2 regions of the Bradyrhizobium sp. CCBAU 53338 genome follow, and region 1 is predicted to be linked to the other one. Evidence: predicted binding sites of a transcription regulator. Region 1 holds the regulator's gene; the other holds the start of a gene.
What was found. The regulator PhoB, encoded in region 1, activates phosphate uptake and scavenging genes when phosphate is short. The targets are predictions, from matches to a motif close to TGTCATNNANCTGTCAT.

Region 1 (4,414 bases):
CTTGGAGAAATGATGATGGCGAACCAGCTTGATCACGCCCTCCAGCGCCTCGGCGCCGGAATTGCAGAAGAAGACGAAGTCCGCAAAGCTCTCGTTGCACAGGCGCGCGGCGAGCTTCTCGCCATCCGGGCTCTGGAACAGATTGGACATGTGCCAGAGCTTGGTCGCCTGCTCCTGCAACGCCTTGACGAGCGCAGGATGGGCATGGCCGAGCGCGTTCACGGCGACGCCCGAGGTGAAATCGAGATAGCGATCGCCATTGGTTGCGATCAACCAGACGCCTTCACCGCGCTCAAAACCGATGTCGGCCCTGGCAAAAACGGGGAGCAAATGCGGCGCTGCGCTGTTGGTCATGACGATCACTTGATTGTTGCGGACGGCCGACGCGTGCATTGCGCAACGCACCATTGACCGGCCCGGAAAACGAAACGTGCCGCCTTTTAAGGGCGGCACGCACGGCCATTTTAGGCCTGGTGATCCGGGTGTCAATGCCGCCCGGAAAGCCTCGCGAAACGCCGAATCCGTAGTCTTGCGGTGACGATTTTGCAGGATTTTCGCCACGGAACATGTGGAAGCGAGTCGGCGGACTCTTGCGCGCGAGTCACGCCATATTGTAGCGTTTGGCTTGTCAGATACGACATCTCGTGCAGCGGTTCTGATCCCAAGAGTCCTCATGTACCGGCGTAAACGTTCGGGCGCACTTCGCGCGCCCGGCGAGCCTTAAGGGATTCCGGCGGCACGGGTTTTTCGAGGCTTAGGCATTCGTTGTGCGGCCCCAGGATGGCGGGCGCGCGGCGAAGGAAAGGGTGCAATGACGGTTTTGACCTGGTCCGACGATCGCGTCGAGCAGCTGAAAAAGCTCTGGGAGGCCGGACTTTCGGCCAGCCAGATCGCCGCCGAGCTTGGGAATGTCACCCGTAACGCCGTGATCGGAAAGGTGCACAGGCTCGGCCTGTCCGGCCGCGCCAAGAGCCCCTCGTCAGCGGCTCCGCGGCCACGCAAGGCACGTCCTGCGCAGCACATGATGCGGGTGAGCAGGCCGATCGCGCGCGGCAACACCGCACTGGCGCAGGCCTTCGAGGTCGAGGTCGAGGCCGAACCCGTTACCTACGACAACGTGGTGCCGATGAGCCAGCGGCTCTCGTTGCTCGAGCTGAACGAAGCCACCTGCCACTGGCCGGTGGGCGATCCCTCGAGCCCGGATTTCTTCTTCTGCGGCGGCAAGGCCCTGTCCGGCCTGCCCTACTGCGCCCAGCACTCGCGCGTTGCGTATCAGCCGGCAGCCGATCGCCGCCGCGCACCGGCCAAGCCCGGCACGCGCTGAGTACAGCTTGAGACCGACATCGTCCCGGCACCGGCCGGGGCGAAAAAGAAAAGCGCGCCACCGAGCGCGCTTTTTTTGTTTTGCTTGCGGGCAGCTAGGTAGCTAGCCGGAGGCCTGCTCGGCCTTCGCGAAGCGATCGTCGAGCGCGTAGCCCGCGCCGCGGACGGTGCGGATCGGGTCCTGCTCGCGGCCGAGATTGAGCAGCTTGCGCAGGCGGCCGATATGCACGTCGACGGTGCGCTCGTCGATATAGATGTCGCGGCCCCAGACGCTGTCGAGCAGCTGCTCGCGCGAGAACACGCGGCCGGGATGCTCCAGGAAGAACTCGAGCAGACGGTATTCGGTCGGGCCGAGATCGATCGGCCGGCCCGAGCGCGCCACGCGGCGCTTTTCGCGGTCGAGCTCGATGTCGCCGAAAGCAAGCACGGTCGCGAGCCGCTCCGGGCTGGCGCGCCGCAGCAGCCCCTTCACGCGCGCCAGCAGCTCGGGCACCGAGAACGGCTTGACGATGTAATCGTCGGCGCCGGTCGCAAGGCCCCGCACCCGTTCGCTCTCCTCGCCGCGCGCAGTGAGCATGATGATCGGCAGCTGCTTGGTGTCGGACCGCGTCCGCAAGCGGCGGCACAGCTCGATGCCCGACAGCCCCGGCAGCATCCAGTCGAGCACAATCAAATCGGGGATATGCTCCTTGAGGCGGGTGTCGGCGTCGTCGCCGCGCATCACCGTCTCGACGTCATAGCCGTCGCCTTCGAGGTTGTAGCGGAGAAGCTCGGTGAGAGCTTCCTCGTCCTCGACCACCATAATGCGTGCGCCCATGGTCTGGTCGCTCCTTGCCTGATCAGGTGTTCGGGACCGTCGTGGCGAACGTCGTCATGTCGCCCTTCGGCCGCTTGTCGGTGATCGCCTGGCCTTCGATCATGTAGAACACGGTCTCGGCAATGTTGGTGGCATGATCGCCGATCCGTTCGATGTTCTTGGCGCAGAACATCAGGTGGATGCAGAACGAGATGTTGCGCGGATCCTCCATCATGTAGGTGAGGAGTTCGCGGAACAGCGAGGTGCAGATGGCGTCGACTTCCTCGTCGCCCTTCCACACCGCCATCGCCGCCGGCAGATCGTGCGCGGCATAGGCGTCCAGCACCGACTTGACCTGCTGCTGCACGAGGTCGGTCATGTGCTCGAGGCCGCGGAACAGTTTGAGCGGATGGAAATCCGTCTCCAGCGCCGCGACGCGCTTGCCCATGTTCTTGGCGAGGTCGCCGATCCGCTCGAGATCGGTCGCAACGCGCATGGCGCCGACGATCTCGCGCAGGTCCACCGCCATCGGCTGGCGGCGTGCGATGGTGAGCACGGCGCGCTCCTCGATTTTCCTCTGCAGCGTGTCGAGCTCGGCGTCGATGGTGACGACGCGCTGGCCGAGCGCGACGTCGCGGCGGATCAGGGCATCGACGGAATCGACGATCATGCGCTCGGCGATGCCGCCCATCTCGGCCACCAGGCGGGTGAGCTCCTGGAGGTCGGTGTCGAAGGCTTTTGCGGTATGTTCAGAACCCATGTCCCGTCTCCTCAGCCGAACCGGCCGGTGATGTAATCCTGCGTGCGCCGGTCGGACGGCGACGTGAAGATCTTGCTGGTGTCGTCGAACTCGATCAGTTCGCCGAGATACATGAAGGCGGTCTTGTCGGAGACGCGGGCCGCCTGCTGCATGTTGTGGGTGACGATCGCGATCGTGTAGTTCTCGGACAGTTCCTGGATCAGTTCCTCGACCTTGGCGGTCGAGATCGGATCGAGCGCCGAACAGGGCTCGTCGAACAGGATCACCTCGGGCCGCACGGCGACGGTGCGGGCGATGCAGAGGCGTTGCTGCTGGCCGCCGGAGAGCGACAGGCCCGAGGCGTTGAGCTTGTCCTTGACCTCGTTCCACAGCGCGCCGCCGCGCAGCGCCTTCTCGACGCGACCGTCCATCTCGGACTTCGAGATCTTCTCGTAGAGACGGATGCCGAAGGCGATGTTCTCGTAGATCGTCATCGGGAACGGCGTCGGCTTCTGGAACACCATGCCGACGCGGGCGCGCAGCAGGTTGAGATCGAGCTTCGGGTCGAGGATGTTGGTCTGGTCGAGCATGAGCTGACCGGTGACGCGCTGGCCCGGATAAAGGTCGTACATCCGGTTGAAGATGCGCAGCAGGGTCGACTTGCCGCAGCCCGACGGCCCGATAAAGGCCGTGACGCGGTTGGTGCCGAGCGCCAGGTTGATGTTCTTCAGCGCGTGGTGTTCGCCGTAATAGAAGTTGAGATTGCGCACCGTCACCTTGGCCGGGGCCTCCGGCAACGGCTGCTGCGATGCCAGATGAGCGTTGGAACTCACGGATACGGACAGATCGGTCATTTTACGGTCCTCTCGGCGCCAAGAATGCGCGCGCCAATGTTCAAGGCAAGCACGGTGAGCGTGATCAGCAGGGCGCCGCTCCAGGCGAGTTGCTTCCAGTACTCGTAGGGGCTCTGCACGAAGTTGTTGATGGTGACAGGCAGGTTCGCCATCGTCTTGGTGAGGTCCAGGCTGAAGAACTGGTTCGACAGCGCGGTGAACAGCAGCGGCGCAGTCTCACCCGCAACGCGCGCGGTCGCGAGCAGCACGCCGGTGATCAGGCCGGAGCGCGCCGCGCGGTAGGCGATCTTCTTGATCACCAGCGAGCGCGGCAAACCGAGCGCACTGGCGGCCTCGCGCAACGGGTTGGGCACCAGCAAGAGCATGTCCTCGGTGGTACGCAGAACCACCGGGATCACGATCACGGCCAGGGCCAGACAGCCAGCGATGCCGGAGAAACCTCGCATCGGCACCACCACCGCGCCGTAGATGAACAGGCCGATGATGATCGAGGGCGCGCTGAGCAGGATGTCGTTGATGAAGCGGATCACCGAGGTAAGGCGATCGTGCCGGCCGTATTCGGCGAGATAGGTCCCCGCGAACAGGCCGAGCGGCGCACCGATGCCGACGCCGATCACGGTCATGATCACCGAGCCGACGATGGCGTTGAGCAATCCGCCTTCGGTCGAGCCGGGCGGCGGCGTGCTTTGCGTGAAGATCTGG
Region 2 (4,414 bases), 1.2 Mb from region 1:
GGGTCCATCGACCCGGCTCCAGTACGTCGTCCCGACGAGCTCAGGACGCCTTCTTACGCAGATTGTCGACGAACTTAATCAGCTCGATGGTCTTGTTGTAATCCTCGTTGGCGATCGGTTCCCAGGGCTTGTTCTTGCCGTCGGAGAGCTTCTTGAAAGCCTCGGGGTCCTTCTGGGCCGCATCGAGGAAGGCCTTCTTGATCGCGGCTTTCATGTCGTCCGGGAGGCTGCTGAGATAGGCGTAGGGCGAGTTGATGATGAGGTCGGACTTCACGATGATGCGGAAGTCCTCCTTCTTCATCACGGTGCCGTCGGCCGACTTGACCATGCCCTTGTTGAGCATGCGGGTCAGGTTGGAATCGTCGTCGGCGTTCCACCAGTTGGCGGCGACGTCGACGGTGCCCTGGGCCAGCGCCAGCACCGCATTCTCGTGGCTGCCGGTGAAGACGACCTTGGAGAAATAGGCGTCGGGATCGATGCCCATCGCGTTCAGCTTGAAGCGGGGCATGTTGTTGCCAGAAGTGGAATTCGGATCAACAAGCCCCAGATTCTTGCCCTTGAGGTCCTCGATCTTCTGGTACGGCGATTTCGCCAGCACGTAGAACACCGAGTAATAACCCTTCGAGCCATCGGAATTGACGTCGATGACGAACGCATCGGTCTTGACGCCGGTCAGACGTGCGCGCGAGAAGGAGGCCGGGCCGTAATAGCCGATGTGGATGTTGCCGGCGCGCTGGCCTTCGATGACGGCGGCATAGTCGTTGGCGACGCGCAGCGTGACCTTCACGCCGAGTTCCTTCGACAGATAATCGACGAAGGGGCCGTAACGTTCGGTGACGCCCGAACCGTTCTCGGCCGGGATCACGGCAAAGGTGATCTCCGGATATTTCGACTTCCAGTCTTCGGCGGAAGCGGATCCGGCAAAGGTCAGCGCGGCAGCGCCGGCAAGAACTAATCTGCGAGTGATCATGATGCCCTCTTCATCTGACAGGATTGGTTGACGGAAAAACTGGTAACGACGGATGCGACGCGGCTCAGGCCGCGGCGGCCGTTCCGAGTGCCGGAACGCCCTCGGGCGCCGGGGCAGGTGTGCCGCCCATGACGTCGGCGGCTTCGAGATCGTAGAGCTCACGCGCGACGAGGTCGGTCAGCGCGGACGGCGCGCCGTCGAACACCACGCGGCCCGCCGCCATGCCGATCAGGCGATCGCAATAGCTGCGCGCCAGGTCGAGCGAATGCAGGTTGCACAGCACGGTGATGCCGAAATGCTTGTTGATGCGCAGAAGCGCATCCATGACGATCTTGGTGTTGCGCGGATCGAGCGAGGCGATCGGCTCGTCGGCAAGGATGATGTCGGGCTGCTGCACCAGCGCCCGCGCGATCGCGACGCGCTGCTGCTGGCCGCCGGAGAGCTGGTCTGCACGCTGGGCGGCGAGCGCAGCGATGTCGAACTGTTCGAGCGCGGACATGGCCAGCGCCTTGTCCTGCTCGGGCCAGATCTGCGACAGCGAGCGCCAGGCGGGCATAGTGGCAAGACGCCCCATCAGCACGTTGGTCAGGACATCGAGCCGGCCGACCAGGTTGAACTGCTGAAAGATCATCGCCGAGCGCGCCCGCCACTGCCGCAGCTCCTTGCCGCGCAGTGCGGTGACGTCGAGACCATCGAATACGATACGGCCCTGCGTCGGCGTCACCAGGCGATTGATCGTTCGCAGCAAGGTCGACTTGCCGGCGCCCGAGCGCCCGATCACGCCGACGAACCCGCCGGGGGAGATTTGAAACGAGGCGTCGTCCACCGCGGCTTTTGCGCCGAAGCGGCACGTCAGACCTTCAACCACCAGCATGCAGGGCTCCAGAGTAGCTGGAGCCCACCGCTATCGCCGGCCTTTAACGTCTGTGTGACACGGCGATTGCGGTGCGGCGATCCTACACACCTCATCCCCTGTCATCGCGACGTCATGATGATGTCATCGAGCGACTCGATGACGAGCCCCCGCCCTCTGATTTTAGGATGCAACATGGCCAAGGCGCTATCGGTCGAGCCGACCATCGATCCTTCGGCGAAGCTGCACGAGACCAGTCTCGGCGCTTATACCGAAGTCGGCGCCCGCACGATCCTCCACGAAGTCGCGATGGGCGACTACTCCTACGTCGTGAACGACGCGCAGATCACCTACACCACCATCGGAAAATTCTGCTCGATCGCGGCGATGACGCGGATCAATCCCGGCAATCATCCGATGCATCGCGCTACGCAGGCGCATTTCACTTACCGCTCCAGCGCCTACTTCCCCGGCGAGAGCGACGATCACGAGTTCTTCGACTGGCGGCGCCAGCATCGCGTCCATATCGGACACGACGTCTGGATCGGCCATGGCGCGGTGGTGCTGCCGGGCCGCAACATCGGCACCGGCGCCGTGATCGCGGCCGGCGCCATCGTCACCAAGGACGTGCCGGCCTACACCATCATCGCCGGCAACCCGGCGCGGATCGTGCGGCGGCGGTTCTCGGAGGAGGTTGCCGGGCGGCTGGCCAAGCTGGCATGGTGGGACTGGGATCACGACAAATTGCGTGCAGCGCTGCCCGATTTCCGCAAGCTCGCAATTGAAGATTTCCTGACGACATACGAAGCAGGGGCGCATTCCCCGTCCAGCAAACGAAGCGCGGTCGCGTGACAGACATTTTCATCGAAGGTGGCCGGACCCTGATCGGCTCCGAGCTCGCCGAAGTTTCACTCTCCGTATCCGGAATCGACATCGCGCGGATCGATGCGCCGCGCGGCCGCGCGCGGCTGGCGATCGACGCGCGCAACCTGCTGGTGCTGCCCGGCATCGTTGACATTCATGGCGACGCTTTCGAGCGCCAGATGATGCCGCGGGCCGGTGTCGACTTCCCGATCGACGTCGCGCTGGCTGACACCGACCGCCAGGTGATCAGCAACGGCATCACCACGGTGTTCCACGCCACGACATGGTCGTGGGAGCCGGGCCTGCGCAGCGGCGACAATGCACGGCGCCTGCTCGAGGCGATCGAGCGGCAACGCCCGCACTTCGCCGCCGACACCCGCTTCCACCTGCGGCACGAGACCTACAATCTCGATGCCGAGGCCGAGATCGGCCAATGGCTGGCCGCGGGCCGCGTCGACCTGTTCGCCTTCAACGACCACATGGACGGGGTCGTTGCCGACATCTCCAATCCGCGCTAGCGCAACCGCATGGTGGAGCGGACCGGCCTGTCGAGCGACGACTTCGACGGGCTCGTCGCGCATATCGTCTCGCGCTCTGCCGATGTTCCGGCCTCGATCACCCGGCTCGCAGCGGCGGCGCGCGCGGCCGGAGTGCGGATGCTGTCGCACGACGACGCGACGCCGGCGATGCGCAAGTCGTTTCGCGACATGGGCGTGATGCTCGCCGAATTTCCGACCAACGAGGAGACGGCGCGCGAGGCCGCGGCGGCCGGTGATGCCATCGTCTACGGTGCGCCGAACGTCGTGCGGGGCGGCAGCCACACCGGCTGGACCAGGGCTTCGGACATGATCGCGAAGGGTCTCTGCTCGGTGCTGGCCTCGGACTATTATTACCCGGCGCCGCTGCTCGCTGCCTTCCGCCTTGCCGCAGACGGCGTGCTGCCGCTGAGCGAGGCCTGGAAGCTGGTCTCGTCGGCGCCCGCGCAAGCGACCGGCCTGACCGATCGCGGCACGCTCGCTGCCGGCCATCGTGCCGATATCCTGCTCGTGGACGACAGCATGCCGCTGCGGCCACGGCTCGTCGCAGTGCTCGCGGCCGGCAAGCTCGCGCATCTCACCGATGCAACGCGGCTCCGCGGCGCGGCTGCGACGCCGCGCGAGACTGTCGTTGCGGTATAAATTGGTTATGCTCGGGCAATGACAGGTTTCCCCCGCTACGCGATCTATTTTGCCGCCGGCACCGACAACGCACTCTCGCGCTTCGGTGCCGAGTTGCTCGGCTACGAGGCTTACACCGGCGACGAAGTTTCGTTTCCGCAGGAAGCGCTGCATGTCGCGCCGGACTGGCACGACATCACGACAGACCCGCGCAAATACGGCTTTCACGGTACGCTGAAGGCGCCGATGGCGCTGGCGTCCGACAAGACCGAGGCCGAGCTGGTGGCGGCGAGCGCGGCATTCGCCGGGAAGGCACGGCCGATTCCGGTGATCCGGCCCGTGGTCGACTCTATCAGCGGCTTCATCGCCGTCATTCCGACCGAGCCGGTCGAGGCGCTCCAGCAACTGGCCGCCGATTGCGTCCGCGATTTCGATTCCTTCCGTCCGCGCCTGACGGCCGAAGACCGCGCGCGGCGTAGGCCGGAGAGGCTCACTGAGCGCCAGCGCGACTATCTCGATCGCTGGGGCTATCCCTACGTGATGGAAGAGTTTCGCTTCCACATGACGCTG

Region 2: the regulator PhoB is predicted to act here: its motif matches at 1,944-1,960, upstream of phnC (phosphonate ABC transporter ATP-binding protein).

The regions. Positions count from the first base shown of each region.
Region 1 covers NZ_CP030048.1:7,022,280-7,026,693, forward strand. Annotated here, with positions in the region: gene XH90_RS33065 (aspartate aminotransferase family protein) at 1-354, opposite strand, end outside; gene XH90_RS33070 (GcrA family cell cycle regulator) at 812-1,324, shown strand; gene phoB (phosphate regulon transcriptional regulator PhoB) at 1,427-2,140, opposite strand; gene phoU (phosphate signaling complex protein PhoU) at 2,163-2,879, opposite strand; gene pstB (phosphate ABC transporter ATP-binding protein PstB) at 2,891-3,712, opposite strand; gene pstA (phosphate ABC transporter permease PstA) at 3,709-4,414, opposite strand, start outside.
Region 2 covers NZ_CP030048.1:872,257-876,670, reverse strand. Annotated here, with positions in the region: gene phnD (phosphonate ABC transporter substrate-binding protein) at 41-970, opposite strand; gene phnC (phosphonate ABC transporter ATP-binding protein) at 1,035-1,844, opposite strand; gene XH90_RS04185 (chloramphenicol acetyltransferase) at 2,019-2,675, shown strand; partial or broken gene XH90_RS04180 (alpha-D-ribose 1-methylphosphonate 5-triphosphate diphosphatase) at 2,672-3,865, shown strand; gene XH90_RS04175 (DUF1045 domain-containing protein) at 3,884-4,414, shown strand, end outside.